DNA from 3 places in the Arthrobacter alpinus genome. Region 1 is predicted to be linked to each of the others. Evidence: riboswitches for the same ligand, from Rfam matches in the RefSeq annotation. Region 1 holds a riboswitch; each other region holds the start of a gene.

Region 1 (5,357 bases):
ATGCGCAGGACCCGCCCGGATTTCGGCGCAACTTGTCCAGTGGCGCCAAACTCGTCGCGAGTCGTACGCATGATGGATGGTCCTAGCCGCCCACGATCCCGCCAAAAGCCAGCCCGAGCAGATACGTTGCCGCCGCTGCACCCATGCCGATACCCAGCTGGCGCAGTCCCCGCCACAGCGGTGAGGCGCCTGAGAGCAATCCGACGACGGCGCCAGTCCCCATCAGCGTCAGGCCCACCAACACACAGGCCAGGACTAGGGCGCTCACCCCCGTCATGCCAAACACAAACGGCAGGATGGGGATGATGGCGCCGGAGGCAAAGAAGCAGAAGCTGGAGGTGGCGGCGCCCCAAGCAGTGCCGAGGGTTTCGTGGTCGTCCGCGGACTTGAACTCGTCGGGGCGCAGGGACAGGCTGGGATCACAGTCGCAGGTGAAGCCACCCATGCGCTCGGCCGCACGGTGTTCGGCTGCTTCGCGGGACATGCCACGGGCCAGGTACACCAGCACCAGCTCGTTGTTCTCCAGATCCAGCGACGGAGCTGCGGACAGGGTGATCTGGGTGGGTTGGGAGGCGTCCAGGAGTTCACGCTGGGACCGCACAGAAACAAATTCGCCCGCCCCCATGGACAAGGCGCCAGCCAGGAGCCCCGCCACACCGCTGAATAAAACCACCTGGCTGCCCACGCCCGTGGCCGCCATGCCCACGACGAGGGAGAGGTTGCTGACCAGTCCGTCATTGGCGCCAAAAACCGCCGCCCGGAACGATCCGGAGAGACGGATGCGCCCCCGCGTGGCCAGGCCTCGGACCACCTCTTCGTGGATCGATTCGTCGGCGGCCATGGCGTCGGTGGCGTCGGCGTCGGTGGCATAGGGGGAGCGGGATTCCGAGCGTTGGGCCAGGGCCAGCACAAAGACGGAACCGAAGCACCGGGCCAGCAGGCCCAGCAACTGATTGCGGGCGGACGCGGCCACCGGCGGCTCGGCGTGCTCGCCCAGAAGGTTCAACCAATGCTTTTCGTGGCGGCCCTCCGCCTGCGCCAGGGCCAGCAAGATGGCTTTTTCCTCGCCCTCGCGGCGTTTGGCCAGGTCGCGGTAAACGGCGGCTTCGGCCCGTTCGTCGGCCAGATATTGGCGCCAGCGACTGATTTCTACGGGGGTGGGAATGCGTTCTGGCACAGTAGGGAACTCCTCAAGTAAGCCATTACTGTAGCGCGTATTGGTGGCAATTTCCGGCCGGTGATCCTTGAAAAATAGTTTCGGCCTACCGCACTTTCGCCCGGCTAGCCACGGAGAAAAGGACGTGCGCAAAAAGGGTGCGGATATGCTGGGAATCACGCAGCGTTGGCGGCCACGGATCGGAAGCAGGTCAGTGAAAATGGTTGAGGTGCTTTTCCCGATGATGACCGGGGACCCGCAGGACCAAGGCGTGCTGACCCTGTGGCTGGTGCCCGACGGCGACGCCGTGCGCCCCTACCAGGTGCTGGCCGAGGTCACCATCGACAAGTTCGACGCCGAAATCAACGCCCCCGCCGCGGGCGTGCTCACGTGGCACGTCCAAGAAGGTGACGAGGTGGCGCAGGGCGCCGTTATTGCCACCATCGCCTAGCCGCCGGGGTTGCGCCGGCCTAGTACTTTTCGAGTTTGAAGCCCAGGCTGCGGCTCTCCCGTGAACCGGTCTGCGCCATGGTGACCACCAGCGTGCCGATTTCCGGTACCCAGCGGGCGGCACGCACCGCCGCCGCCAGCGCGTCCACCAGCAGTGCCGGTGCGGCGCAGAAGTAGCTGTGGTGACCCCTGGGGGTGAAAAAGGTGACGGCGCCCAAATTCACATCCACGGCCGGCAGAACGGGGATGCCGGCTGAGGGTGGGGCCGTGCGGGGAGCGGCGTTGTGAGAAGAGCGGCTACGGTCTGCGGAAATAGTTGCCATGATCAAACCTTTGATGGGGGTGCTCTTACCCGCGGATCCAGTCACCGCAGGTCACTTCCTCATCCGAGCCACCCTGTGAACATGGGGTTGGCGTGCGACCAGTCGGAGCTTGGCATCGCATCTCGTGAAGCTGGTTTCCACCGTAGCGCTTTAAAGTACGACGGCGGTTGATGACGTAATTTATTACGTCACCAACCGCCGTCCTACGTTGGTCGAACTACACGGTGGTGCTGTTCTTGCCCGTCATGACGGTGTCGATATCATCTGAATTGGAATCAGTGGCAGCCGCTGCGAGGCGGTCGTCCCAAATCTTGCGGATGTTCGCGGGCGTTGCCGGGGTCAGTAGGGAGACCGCGATGTAGACCACCAGCGAGGCGAGCAGGCCAAAGTAGATCGGCTCGTTGGCGTAGATGCCATCGGCGCTGGGGATCACGCCGGTGGCGTACAGCACCAGCAGGGCGATGGTCAGCAGGCTGCCAACCACCATGGACCAGGCGGCGCCAAGTCCGTTGCCACGCTTCCACACCAGGCCGCCGATGATGGACACCAGCAAACCGCCAACCAGGATGTCGTAGGCGATGGTCAGGGCGAACACCACGTCGTTGACAACAATGGAAATCAGGACCACTAGGAGCCCCAGGCCCAGCACGTACCAGCGGTTGGCGTTGACGTCATGCTCGGGGTTGGAGCTGTCTGAGGTGTCGATGGTTTTGCCGAACCAGCTGGCCACGAACGGGACAACGTCCTTGCGGGCCACGGTGGCGGCGGCAATCAGGGAACCCGATGCGGTGGACATCATGGCGGCCACGGCGGCGGCCATGACGATCCCACCAATGCCGATGGGCAGCAGGTGGGTGGCCACTTCGGCGTAGACGACGTCCTTGCCCAGGTTGGCGACGTCGATGGTGGGCAGAGCTACCTTGGCGGCCAGTCCGATCAGGGCGCCGGCCACGCCATACAGGATGCAGTAGATGCCGGCGGTGGCGCCGCCCCAGCGGGCCACCTGTGGGTCGCGGGCGGTGAAGACACGCTGCCAGATGTCCTGGCCAATCAGCAGGCCCAGGGTGTAGACCACGAAGTAGGTGATGATGGTCTGGATGCCGATGCCGTCCCACGCGAAGAAGCTGGCGTCAACGCGTTCCTTGATGCCGTCGATGCCACCGGCGGCGTTCCACGCGAACGGGAGCATGAGGAAGAAGATGCCCACGGTCTTGATCACGAACTGCACCTGGTCGGCCAGGGTGATGGACCACATGCCGCCAACGGTGGAGTAGATGAGCACAATGGCCCCACCCACGGCAATGGCCAGCCAGCGGTCCCAGCCGAACAGCACCACAAAGATGGTGGCGTAGGCGCCGGTGGAAGTTGCCGAGATCATGATCGTGTAGGCGAGCATGACGATGCCCGACATCTTGGTGGTCTCCTTGCCGTAGCGCAGGCTCAGCATTTGGGAGACCGTGTAGATCTTCAGCTTTTGGATGGTGGGGGCAAACAGCAGGCTCAGCAGCAGTACCCCGATGCCAATAGCAACCACCAGCCACATGCCTGAAATGCCGAACTTGTAGCCTAGCCCCACGCCTCCCACGGTGGAGGCTCCACCGAGGACGACGGCGGCCATGGTGCCGGTGTAGAGGAAGGGGCCAAGGCGTCGGCCGGCCACGAGGAAGTCACTATTGTTCTTGGTTCGGGACTTGCCCCACCAGCCGAAGGCCAGCATGGCCACCAAGTAAATGACGACTATTGCAATGTTCAATGTCACGTAGTGCTCCAAGGTGCTGTGAGGGGGATTCCCCAAAAAAATTGCCTGGTAGGCAACATCTGTTGTCCAATAGGCTAAACTGTGATTGAGGTAACAGTCAAAAAATCGAAGTGTGTGTGATGCCCGTATAGAGTCACGGTGGGCGCATCAGGCCCGCAACCAAGAAGGAGCGAGAATGAAAGCGTTGCCCGTAGAGCCTAGTACGGCACCGGTGGCCATAGGATCCCGAATTCGGGCAGCGCGCCAGTCCCAGCGACTCACTATTGAGCATGTGGCAGATGCGACCGGCCTGACCAAGGGGTTTCTTAGCCGGGTGGAACGCGATCTAACCTCACCAAGTGTGGCGTCTTTGGTGACATTGTGCCAAGTTCTCTCCATCTCCATCGGGGACCTCTTTGCCGTCCCCGAGACGCACTTCACCCCTGCCGGCGAGGGACCGCGCATCTCCCTAGGCGGCGACGGGATCGTGGAGCGGCTGCTCACGGCCAGGTCCGAGCGCCGGCTTCAGATCCTCTCGGCCACCATTGCCCCGTTTGGGCGAGGCGAATCCGAGCTTTACGCCGTGGACTGCGACGTGGACGTGCTGCACATCATCAGCGGTGAGCTGACTCTGATCATGACAGCGGAATCCTATGACTTGCAGGCAGGGGACACGCTCTCCTTTTCAGGACGCGAACCACACTCCTGGGAAAACCGCTACGGCACCCCCGTCGAGGCGCTGTGGATCCTGGTTCCTGCAGCCTCCGGTCCGGGAGGCTAGCGGAGCCGGGTGCGCTCGGAGCCGGGCGCGCACGGAAAGTGCGCCCTCGCGGGGTTAGCCGACGTGAACCCAGGGGCGCTTGGTGAGGTCCGGCTCGGCCTCGCGCAACACTTCCCGAGTGACGGGGGCGATCTCGCCTTCGCCAAAGAACAGGAACTTGAGCAGGTTGTAGATCGGGTTCCCTTCGTTCCACCGGAAGTAAATGTGCGGGATCAGGCCCGTGGCGTCGCGGACGTGCAACAGCACCGCGGCAATCGTGTTGGGCACATTGGAGCCGTGGACCTCCAGGATCTTGTAGCCGTGGCGCATCACGCCACGGATCTCCAGTGCCGTTTCAAAGTCGGAGGAATCATCGACAATGACCTCCATGAACAGCACGTCGCGGGGATCCCCCATCGCGTTGACCGCCACCGCGTGGTTGAGTTTGCGGCGGTAGGCTGCGGCGTTGCGGGTCTTGGGGTCGTGGGAGATGATCCTGATGGTGCCCTCGTCCACGGATGCCACAAAGTTCATGGCGGCCTCGTCCATGCGGATGTAGGTGGCCCGCAGTTCGAAGGCCCGGCGCATGCGCGAGAGCAGGCTGACCACCACGATCCCCAGGATGAAAAGCAGGGCGATCTTCAGCCCGTCGGGGCGCTCGATCGAGTTCGCCACGGTGGTGTAGAGGAAGGCCAGCGACACAGCGCCAAAGCCGATGGTTTGCGCCCGCTGCTTTTTTCGCCGGGCGGAGAGCGTGACGGCGATGGCCGCCGAGGTGATGAGCACCAGTACGCCGGTGGCATACGCACCGCCCTGGGCGTCGACGTCGGCCTTGAAGACCAGTGTGATGATGACGGCGATGACGGTGAATACCAGGACCAGCGGGCGCACGGCGCCGGCCCAGGCTGGGGCCATGCCAAAGCGCGGCAA
Region 2 (5,357 bases), 370 kb from region 1:
CCGCGACGAGCATTCCCCACGTCGCCGGCGCATGCCAGCCGTCGGTTTCGGCATTGGAGAAGCCGTAGACCAGGCCGAACAAGGCGGCGCAGACCAACGCCGTGCCGGGGATGTCTAACTTGGGGCGGGGACCGTGAACGGTTGTGTGGCTGAGGAAGATGCTGGCGCCGATCACAGCGAAAACGGCGATGAAGACGTTGATATATAGGTTCCAGCGCCAGTTGAAATCTTCGGTGAGGAACCCTCCCAGCAGGAGCCCGAAGGCGCCGCCGGCTCCGGCAATGGCACCAAAGACGCCGAAGGCCCTGGCCCGTTCCTTGGGGATGGTGAACGTGGTGGTCAACACGGCCAGGGCCGTGGGCGCCAGCAGGGCACCGAACATTCCCTGGATGGCACGGGCCAGAACAAGCATGCCGAAGCTGCCTGCCGCGCCACCCAGCGCGGAGGCGCCGGCAAAACCGATCAGGCCGATGATGAAGGTCCGTTTTCTGCCCAGCAGGTCAGAGAGTCGACCGCCCAGCAGCAGCAGGCTGCCAAAGGCCAGCGAGTAGGCCGTGATCACCCACTGACGCTCCCCATCGGTGAACCCAAGATCCCGTTGCGCCGAGGGAAGCGCTATGTTCACCACCGTCGTATCCAGCACCACCATGAGTTGGGCGAGAGCTACAGTAGTCAGCGTCCACCAGCGCCGTGCAGTGACCGCCGGGGCACTGGCCCCGTCATGGGGAGCAGTTGGCATGTGCGTCATAAAGTGCACACTAGTGGCGGCTATGGAGTGATGGACAAGGTAAAGTCTGCGAATTTCCTGTCAATTTTCCGTGCCGCGAAACCCCAGCCGGCGATGGGGCCGCAACGTCGCAAACGCACCCACCAGCGTTCAGGCCAAGATCTGCTTTCAAGACTAAGATGGGAAGAAGCGCGAACATTCTGCGCTTCGAACTTAGAAGAGGTGTGTTGTGCTTAGTGTGCTCAACCTAGTGTCGGCCGGTGACGTGGCCGCGTCATCTTCGAGTTCTTTCTCGCTCCAGCCGTGGTTCATTTTCATCATCATCGGCTTGGCACTCTTTTCAAGTTTCGTCAGGGCCGCAGGCCGGAAGAAACGGGCACGGGACTCTAACCCGTATGGCCCGCCTTCTCCCACCGGACAGCCCGGCGTCGCACACCAGGCAAACCAGACCCCCTACTCAGGTACCCTGCTCAACGGTGTCCCGATGAAAAATTACGACAGTTCGCACGGGCACCAAACCACCGGGTTCGCCAACGAGCGGATGCGGGCCGAGGCCGAGCTCAAGCGCCAGCTGGACGCCCTCGACTCCGCCCGCCGCAGCGGCCAGGTCACGGCCGAACAGTACGCCATCCACCGCGAAGCGATCTTCAAGGCGTTCTAAGCGGCACCGGGGTCTACTGCGCGAAGAAGGACTCCCGCAGCAGATCCCCCACAGTCCCTACCTCGGTCAAGAACCCGTCGTGCCCAATGGCGGAGTCGATGTTGTGCACTTTTACGTCCCCGGGCAGGGCCGCGGCCAGTTCCTGTGACTGGGACGGGAAGTACAGCCTGTCGCTGCTAACGGCGGCAACAAGGAACTGCACCCCTTCGGTCCGGGTCAGGGCCTGCGTCAAGGTACCGCGGCCGCGCGTCACATCATGGCTCATCAGGGCCTCGGTGATGACAATGTAACTGTTGGCGTCAAAACGGCTCACCAGTTTGCGTGCTTGGTGGTCAAGATAGCTTTCCACCTGGTAGCGGCCGGCAAAGGAACCTCCCACCACCGGGCGAAGCCGCCCGAGGTGCAGCGGGTTTTCACCGTCCTGCGCGGCCCGCCCAAAGCGTTGTTCCATCTCCGTTTCGGAGCGGTAGGTGATGTGGGCGATCCGCCGGGCCAATCCCAAGCCCGAGGTGGGTGCTGCGCCGTCGTAGTAGTCCCCGCCGGCGAAATGGGGGTCCTGGCGGATGGCCAACACCTGGGCCTGCGAAAACGCTATCTGCTCGGCGGTGCTTGCCGCGCAGGAGGCCACCACCGCGCACCGTCGCACTCGTTCCGGGAACGTCACCGCCCATTCCAGCGCCCTGGCCCCGCCCATGGACCCGCCAATGACCGCGTGCCATGAGGTGATGCCGAGCCTGTCCGCCAACCGCGCCTCCGCCACCACGGAATCGCGGATGGTGACCAAGGGGAACCGGGAACCGTAAGGTGCACCGTCGGCGGCAATGCTGGAGGGTCCGGTGGTGCCGTAGCATCCGCCGAGCATGTTCGCCGCCACCACAAAGTACTTGTCCGTGTCGATGACCTCGCCCGGCCCAACCAGGCCCTCCCACCAACCGTCCTCCTCGGAGTCACCTCGGCTGACATGGGTGCTGCCGGTCAGCGCGTGCTGGATGAGCACTGCGTTGGTGCCTGCCGCGTTCAAAACACCCCAGCATTCAAACGCCAGGGTGACGGTCGGCAACTCCCCGCCCGCCTCCAGCTCAAGGGCGCCGATGTCCACGGAGCGCAGCACACCGCCGCCCTGTCCCACAGCCGCAGACCAGGGCGCACTGGCCGGAATTGGTGTTCCGGTTCCTGCCTCAGGGGAGCGCACATTCACCTCCGCCGCCGTCGGACTTACCGGTGTCACGCTGATTTTGCTGCGCGAAAACCGGCTTCAAGGTCGGCGATGATGTCCTCCACGCCTTCGAGGCCCACGGAGAGGCGCACCAGTCCGGGGCGAACTCCGGCGGCGAGCTGCTGCTCGGGTGAGAGTTGCGCGTGAGTGGTCGACGCCGGGTGGATCACCAGGGAGCGCACGTCACCGAGGTTGGCGACGTGCGAGTGCAGTTCCAGTCCGTCAACGAAACGCTTGCCAGCCTCCGCGCCGCCCACGATGTCAAAAGCGATGACTGCGCCGGTGCCCTTGGGGCCGTATTTGCGGCCCCGCTCAAACCACGGGCTGGACGGGATGCCGGCGTAAACCACGGATTCCACGTTCTGATTGTTTTCAAGCCACTGTGCCACTGTGACGGCGTTGCTGACGTGGCGTTCCATGCGCAGGCTCAGTGTCTCAATGCCCTGGGCGATGAGGAAGGCGTTAAACGGGGCAATGGCTGAGCCAAGGTCGCGCAGTAGCTGCACGCGGGCCTTGAGGACGTAGGCCAGATTCGCGCCCAGGGCACTGCCGACGCCAAGGTCTCGAGCGTAGACCAGACCGTTGTACGTCTCATCCGGGGTGTTGAAGCCGGGGAACTTTTCCGGGTCCGCTGCGAAGTCGAACTTGCCGCCGTCGACAATCACCCCGCCAATGGCCGTGCCGTGTCCGCCCAAGTATTTGGTGGCGGAGTGGATGACAATGTCCGCACCCCACTCTAGGGGGCGGATCAGGTACGGGGTGGCCAAGGTGTTGTCGACAATCAGCGGCACGCCTGCTTCATGGGCGATGGCGCTGATGTTTTCCAGGTCCAGCACGTCCTGGCGCGGGTTGGAGACGGTCTCGCCAAAGAACGCCTTGGTGTTCGGCTGGACGGCTGAGCGCCATTCATCCAAGTTGTCCGGGTCCGAGACAAAAGTGACGTCGATGCCCAGCTTCTTCAAGGTGTGCGCCAAGAGGTTGAACGTGCCGCCGTACACGCTGGGGCTGGAGACAATGTGATCCCCGGCCTGGGCCAGGTTCAAGATGGCGAAGGTGGTGGCGGCCTGGCCTGAGGAGAGCAGCAGGGCGCCGACGCCGCCTTCCAGGCTGGCGATGCGCTGCTCAACGGCATCCTGGGTGGGGTTGCCGAGGCGGGTGTAAATCGGTTCCAGTTCTGTCAGGGCAAACCGTGCCGCGGCGCTCTCGGTGGACGGGAACACAAAGGATGTTGTCTGGTAGATCGGCAGGGCGCGGGCACCGGTGGTGACATCCGGCTCCTGGCCTACGTGGATCTGACGGGTTTCAAATGACCAACCGTTACTCATGAATGGATTCCTTCACAGTAGAGGCCTGCAACAATGGCCCACCTTGGCCCCAAAGGGGAAGATGAGCCGTGCGGCCCGCGCTTGCACCGAAACCGGGCGGTTCGGTACCAGGTCTTCACCCGGGGCACCCCACCACGGTGGAGGGTTGCCGGTCAGCGAGCCGGGGCAAATCGCTGACACTCATGACCTATCTCCAGTGTGGAAGAAAGCTAGTGAGGGAGCAAGAATATGACGTGTTTATGACTTTTGGCGAATCACTGATTGAAATTTTGGGCAGAACCTGAGATATATCGAATTATTGACTGACGGGCTGGCGGTCCCGCCCTATTTTCCCAGACCTGCCCGGCGCAGGGCCTCGGCCATGGCCGTGTTGGCCGACGGCGGGGCTGTTGCCGCACGCGGTTGACGGGCTGGCTGGGCGCTAGGGCGAGACTGGCCGCCCGCCCGGGGTGGGGTGCGCGCCGACTTCCCGGAGCCGGCGTCGTTCCCCTTCCGCTCACCTGCCTCGCGGGTGCGGCCGGTGCCCGGCGCCGACGTGACCTGATCGTCAAGGCGCAAGGTGAGGGAAATCCGTTTGCGCTCGGGCTCCACCTCCAGGACCAAGACCCGGACCACCTGGCCGGATTTAACCACGGCATGCGGGTCGGAGACAAAGGAGTTGCTCAGGGCGGAGACGTGGACCAGCCCGTCCTGGTGCACGCCGATGTCAACGAACGCGCCAAAGGCCGCCACATTGGAGACCACCCCTTCCAGGATCATGCCGGGGCGAAGGTCGGTGATCTTCTCAATGCCTTCGGCGAACGTGGCGGTTTCAAAGCGGGGGCGGGGGTCGCGGCCGGGTTTTTGTAGCTCGGCCACAATGTCCTTGACGGTGGGCAGACCAAAGCTGCCATCGACAAACTCGCCCGGGTTGACGCTTGCGGCTGCACCCACCCCTCCGGAGATCTCGGCGGCCTGGGCACCCACGGAGGTGAGGATCTTCCGCGCCAGCCCATAGGCCTCCGGGTGGACGCTGGAGGCATCGAGAGGCTCCGAGCCGCCGGTGATGCGCAGGAACCCGGCGCATTGCTCGAAGGCCTTCGGGCCCAGCCGCGCCACCTTCAGCAGGTCCCGCCGCTTGCTGAACGGGCCGTGCTGGTTCCTGTGGGCCACAATGTTCTCGCTCAGTAACGGCCCCACCCCTGCCACCCGCGAGAGCAGCGCCGGGGAAGCCATGTTCAGGTCCACACCCACGGCGTTCACGCAGTCCTCGACGACGGCGTCCAGGGAGCGTTCCAGCTTGGCCGGGGTGAGGTCGTGCTGGTACTGGCCCACACCGATGGACTGGGGATCGATCTTGACGAGTTCAGCCAACGGGTCCTGCAGGCGGCGGGCGATCGAGACGGCCCCGCGCAAGGAGACGTCCATGCCGGGCAGTTCGGCGCTGGC
Region 3 (5,357 bases), 1.9 Mb from region 1:
ACGGGCGGCGTGAATGCCGTGACGGGTCGCGGCCGGCACACCTCATCCTCGGCGCTGGCCCTGCGATTGAAGGACGGCGAGCCCCGCTCCTGGATCATTGACACCCCGGGCATCCGCTCCTTCGGGCTGGCCCATGTGAACCCCGACAGGATCTTGGCGGCCTTCCCCGACCTGCAACCAGGTACCGACGACTGCGAACGCGGTTGCAAGCATGACAGCGTCGCCGTCAACTGTGGCCTGGACCCGTATGTTGCCGCCGGTCATGCCGGCGACGCCGGGCCGGCACGGCTGGCGTCGCTGCGGCGCCTGCTGGGCACCAGCGACCGCACCGAAGGGCGCGCCGAGGCCAAGGAACTTGGCCAGATCGACTGACCGGCGGTCGAGACCTGGCCAACTCGCCACCGCAGGCGATCCGGCATTTTTCCGGCGACTATCCGACGCGTCGGCCTGTTCCCCGCCCGCGTGCCAGCCAGCCTAGTCCCCCAACTACCGATAACGTGGTGAGTATGACGCCCCCACAGACGTACAACGATGACCTCCGCCTGGCCCATGTCCTGGCCGACACCGTCGATTCCCTGACCATGTCCCGTTTCAAGGCCCTGGATCTGCAGGTTGAGACCAAGCCGGATCTGACGCCTGTGACCGATGCAGACAAGGCGGCCGAGGAGTCCATCCGTAGCCAGCTGTCCCGGGTCCGTCCCCGCGATGCCGTGCTCGGTGAGGAGTTTGGCAGCAGCGGCCACGGCTCGCGGCGTTGGATCATCGACCCGATCGATGGCACCAAGAATTTTGTGCGCGGCGTTCCGGTCTGGGCCACATTGATCGCCTTGGTCGACGAGGGCCGGCCGGTGGTGGGCCTTGTCAGCGCGCCGGCTTTAGGCAAGCGGTGGTGGGCTGCCGAGGGCACCGGAGCGTACATGGGCAAATCCCTGGCCGCCGCAACCCGCATCCGAGTCTCTAACGTCACCGAGCTCTCCGACGCTTCCCTTTCCTACTCCTCGCTGACCGGATGGGCCGAACGCGGCAACCGGGAGGAATTTCTGGGGCTCACCGACGACGTGTGGCGCACCCGCGCGTACGGCGACTTTTGGTCGTACTGCATGGTTGCCGAAGGCGCCGTTGACATTGCCTGCGAGCCCGAGCTGAACTTGTATGACATGGCCGCCCTGGTACCGATCATCACCGAGGCCGGCGGACGCTTCACCTCGCTCGAGGGCGTGGATGGACCCTTCGGCGGCAACGCCTTGGCCACTAATTCCATTTTGCACGCAGAGGTCTTGCGCCGCTTGAACCCGGGCTGGGATGACCTCCTCGCCTAATCCTTTCATCAAGCACAGGTGAGTTAAGTACGACGGCGGTCACCGCCGTCGTACTTTTTTTGCCTTTGCTCGGTAGTCACCACCGCCCGTTACCCGGCGTAACAAATGCGTCGGGCCCGCCGTTGGGCTACTATTTTTTGCATAGGTCACGAGTGCCAGCGCTAAACCCCGGTTTGCTGGCCGGCAACCCTCCTTTCGCGGCGGGGTGCCCCGGGTGACGACCTGGCCTGGCCGGAGCGGTCATGGCAAGCGCGGATTTTTTGGCTCTGTCTGCTTTTTTGACGGCGGGGTCAGATAAGAATCCTTCCTTTAAGGAAGCCTCATGAGTTCTGCCATCTTGGAAAACATTTCCCTCGCCAGTTCACCGTTGCTGCCCGTGGTGGGCAACGACCTCAAAGCCCCGTTGATCCACGGCGCTAGTGTCCGGTACGCCAACCTGGACTACGCCGCGTCGGCCCCGGCTGTGGAGGATGTGGCCGCGCACTTGGCGCAGATTCTGCCCTACTACGCCAGTGTGCACCGCGGCGCAGGATTCGCCTCACAGGTGAGTACCTCGGTGTATGAAAATGCACGGCACATTGTGGCTAATTTTCTCGGTGCCCGGCCCGATGACACCGTCATCTTCACCCGCAACACCACCGATTCCCTGAACCTCCTGGCTGGCTGCGTGCAGACCCTGCTGGAAAGCAACTCCAACGCCAACGGTGAGGTCCTGTACCTGGACATTGAGCACCACGCGAACCTGCTGCCGTGGCAGGCGCTGCCCCACCGTTCGGTCGTCGCAGGTGACACCATCGCCGCCACATTGTCCCGTGTGGAGACGCAGCTGCGGGCAGGAAATGTGGTGCTCCTGGCTATCACGGGCGCCTCAAATGTGACAGGCGAAGTGCTCCCTGTGGCGGAATTTTCCGCCCTGGCCCACAAGTACGGGGCCCGGATTGTGGTGGATGCGGCCCAGCTGGCACCCCACCGGCGCATCGACATCGCAGCCAGCGGCATCGACTACGTGGCGTTCTCCGGGCACAAGCTCTATGCACCCTTTGGTGCGGGGGTGCTGGTTGGCCGCTCCGATTGGCTGGACACAGGCAAACCGCATCTGGCCGGCGGCGGCGCCGTCAAGGACGTCCGGATGGAATCGGTGCTGTGGACGCAGGGCCCGGCCCGGCATGAGGCCGGCTCCCCCAACGTACTCGGCGCCGCCACCTTGGCCAGGGCCGCCCAGGTACTCGGCGCGTTGGACGCGAATCAATGGCACGACCACGAGCAGCAGCTGCGCTCCCACCTGGTATCCGGGCTTCAGGAGCTCGACGGCGTCACGGTCCACCAGCTCTTCACCGACTCGGACGCCTACGCCGAGTGCGGTTCCATCGGCGTAGTGAACTTCTCCATCGCCGGGTACGACGCCGGACTGGTCGCCGCCTACTTGTCCGCCGAGCATGGCGTGGGCGTGCGTGACGGCAAGTTCTGCGCCCACCCGGCGCTGCGCCGCCTGGGCCTGGCCTCGGGGTCGCTGCGTGCCAGCTTTGGTCTAGGCTCCCGGCTGGAGGACGCGCAGCGTCTGATCGACGGCGTGGGCGCCCTCCTGCGCAACGGGTTGGGCTGGGACTATGTAGTGGACGCCGGACGCTGGGTGCCCGCCAACGATTCGCGCACCTTTCCATCGTGGGCGCCGAACACGCCCGGAACCGCCGGCGCAGCCCCCTGCGCCACCGACTGAGGTGCTCCGGAGCTCGAGCTTGTCCGGACCCCGGTAGAGTGGACGGCGGAAACGGCACAACTATTCAGGAGTGGCATGGCGGGGACGGGCGGACCGGTCTTTGACAGCACGCGGCGCACAGAGATGGCCAACGCTTTTCAGGCGGGCGGCAAACACTATGACGATGTCCGCCCAAGCTATCCGCTGGCGTCATTGGAGTGGCTTAGCGCCGGCGCCGATATCCGCGATGCACTGGACGTCGGCGCCGGAACCGGCAAGTACACCCAACTGTTGACAGGGCGCGGGTGGGCGGTGACCGCCGTCGACCCTTCAACGGACATGCTCGAGCAACTGCGGCACAAGCTGCCACAGGTTCAGGCCCTGGTGGGACGGGCCGAGGACCTTAACCTGCCGGCGGATTCTGTTGACGTGGCCGTGGTGGCGCAGGCCTGGCACTGGTGCGATCCATTGCTGGCCAGCACGGAGCTTGCCCGCGTGCTGCGCCCTGGCGGAATTCTTGGGCTCATCTGGAACCAGCTCGATGTCAGCGTGCCGTGGGTGCACCGGCTGGCCCGGATCATGCATGCAGGGGACGTCCACAAGCCAGGCTTTCGCCCCGACGTGGGGCCCGAATTTCATGACCTTCAAAGCCATGCAACTCTCTGGATGCAGGTAGCCACGCCCGAGGACCTGCTGGAGCTAGTCAAATCCCGTAGCTACTATTTGAAAGCCAACGACACCATCCGGGCCAAGGTCCAGGGCAATCTTCGCTGGTACTTATTCGAGCATCTGGGCCATGCTCCGGGCGAAGAACTCGAGCTGCCCTATTTCACCCAGACGTGGCGGGCCAGGGTGTGAACACCCGCTCTCGCCTCGACAGGAAAGCCCCGCCACGGCTATAATTTCGGTATGCCTAAATTAACTATTTAGGATTCTGGAAGGGAATGGCATTGCTGGAGACCACGGACGTCACCTCCGCACCGGCACGACGAGGCAAGGGTGGACTGTTCTTCCTCTTGGGGCCTGCATTCGTCGCCGCCATCGCCTACGTGGACCCTGGCAACGTGGCCGCAAACCTCACTTCCGGCGCCACCTACGGGTATCTTCTGGTGTGGGTGCTGGTTGCCGCGAATTTCATGGCCATGCTGATCCAGTACCAGTCGGCAAAACTGGGCCTTGTCACCGGAAAATCCCTTCCGGAGCTTCTTGGCGAACGACTCTCCACCTCCGGACGGCGACTATTCTGGGTTCAAGCCGAGCTCGTCGCGATGGCCACCGATCTGGCCGAGGTGGTGGGTGGCGCCATCGCGCTGAACCTGCTGTTCGGCGTGCCGCTGCCGCTGGGCGGGCTGATCGTGGGCATTGCCTCCATGGCCCTGTTGACGGTGCAAAACCGCCGTGGCCAACGCCATTTTGAATCCATCATCATCTTCTTGCTCGTCATCATCACCGTGGGTTTCCTGGCGGGGTTGGTCCTGAGCCCGCCAGACCCGGCCGGAGTGTTGGCTGGCATGGTGCCGCGGTTCCAGGGCGCCGACAGCATCTTGCTGGCCGCCGGCATGCTTGGCGCCACCGTCATGCCGCACGCCATTTATTTGCATTCACAGTTAGCCAAGGACCGGCACACGGATGCCCGCGGCACCCCGGAACGTCTAGCCCACATCCTCAAGGCCACCCGTTGGGACGTTATCATTGCGCTTCTGCTGGCCGGTGCCGTGAACATTGGCATGCTGTTGCTGGCCGCCTCCACTTTGGAGGGAGTGGCCGGCACGGAGACCATCGAGGGCGCCCACGCCGCGATTGTGGAGAGCCTGGGCCCGGTGATCGGCGTCGTGTTCGCTGTGGGGCTGCTCGCCTCCGGACTGGCGTCCACCTCAGTAGGGGCGTATGCCGGTGCCACCATCATGAACGGCCTCCTGAAAGTCCGCATCCCGCTGCTGACCAGGCGCGTCATCAGCCTGATTCCGGCCATCGGCCTGCTGTGGCTGGGAGTGAACCCCACATGGGCCTTGATCATCAGCCAAATCGTCTTGAGCTTCGGCATCCCGTTTGCCCTGGTCCCGCTGCTGCGCCTGACCTCCAGTAAAGAGCTCATGGGCATTCACCGCGACCGGCTGCCCTTGCGCTTGGCCTCCCTGGTGAGCGTGGTGTTAATTGTGGCCCTCAATGGTGTGCTGCTGTGGCTAACGTTCACCGGCAAGGCGTAACCGGTAGGCTAGAACACGTGAAAGCGCCCCTTACCTCCTCCAGCATCGAAGACTACGTCAAGGTCATCTACGCGTTCACCGAGTGGCAGGACAAGCCGATCACGTCCACGCAGCTTGCCGTGCGGCTCGGCGTGG

Evidence for each region. A riboswitch is a leader RNA that binds a small molecule or an ion and turns the genes downstream of it on or off. The one in region 1 is predicted to bind S-adenosylmethionine.
Region 2: it holds a riboswitch for S-adenosylmethionine, as region 1 does, so the genes downstream of both, AOC05_RS03395 (bifunctional o-acetylhomoserine/o-acetylserine sulfhydrylase) here and AOC05_RS01840 (hypothetical protein) in region 1, are expected to answer to the same signal.
Region 3: it holds a riboswitch for S-adenosylmethionine, as region 1 does, so the genes downstream of both, AOC05_RS10550 (aminotransferase class V-fold PLP-dependent enzyme) here and AOC05_RS01840 (hypothetical protein) in region 1, are expected to answer to the same signal.

The regions. Positions count from the first base shown of each region.
Region 1 is NZ_CP012677.1:429,832-435,188, forward strand. Features, by position in the region: gene AOC05_RS01830 (VIT1/CCC1 transporter family protein) at 83-1,177, opposite strand; gene AOC05_RS01835 (biotin/lipoyl-containing protein) at 1,377-1,607, shown strand; gene AOC05_RS01840 (hypothetical protein) at 1,627-1,929, opposite strand; SAM riboswitch class IV at 1,946-2,059, opposite strand; gene AOC05_RS01845 (sodium:solute symporter) at 2,147-3,646, opposite strand; gene AOC05_RS01850 (helix-turn-helix domain-containing protein) at 3,864-4,448, shown strand; gene AOC05_RS01855 (APC family permease) at 4,503-5,357, opposite strand, start outside.
Region 2 is NZ_CP012677.1:800,998-806,354, reverse strand. Features, by position in the region: gene AOC05_RS03410 (MFS transporter) at 1-748, opposite strand, end outside; gene AOC05_RS19255 (hypothetical protein) at 1,212-1,388, shown strand; gene metX (homoserine O-acetyltransferase MetX) at 1,402-2,547, opposite strand; gene AOC05_RS03395 (bifunctional o-acetylhomoserine/o-acetylserine sulfhydrylase) at 2,613-3,929, opposite strand; SAM riboswitch class IV at 4,002-4,117, opposite strand; gene AOC05_RS03390 (Tex family protein) at 4,254-5,357, opposite strand, start outside.
Region 3 is NZ_CP012677.1:2,342,459-2,347,815, forward strand. Features, by position in the region: gene AOC05_RS10540 (ribosome small subunit-dependent GTPase A) at 1-372, shown strand, start outside; gene hisN (histidinol-phosphatase) at 507-1,319, shown strand; SAM riboswitch class IV at 1,464-1,577, shown strand; gene AOC05_RS10550 (aminotransferase class V-fold PLP-dependent enzyme) at 1,642-3,036, shown strand; gene AOC05_RS10555 (class I SAM-dependent methyltransferase) at 3,112-3,873, shown strand; gene AOC05_RS10560 (Nramp family divalent metal transporter) at 3,960-5,222, shown strand; gene AOC05_RS10565 (metal-dependent transcriptional regulator) at 5,240-5,357, shown strand, end outside.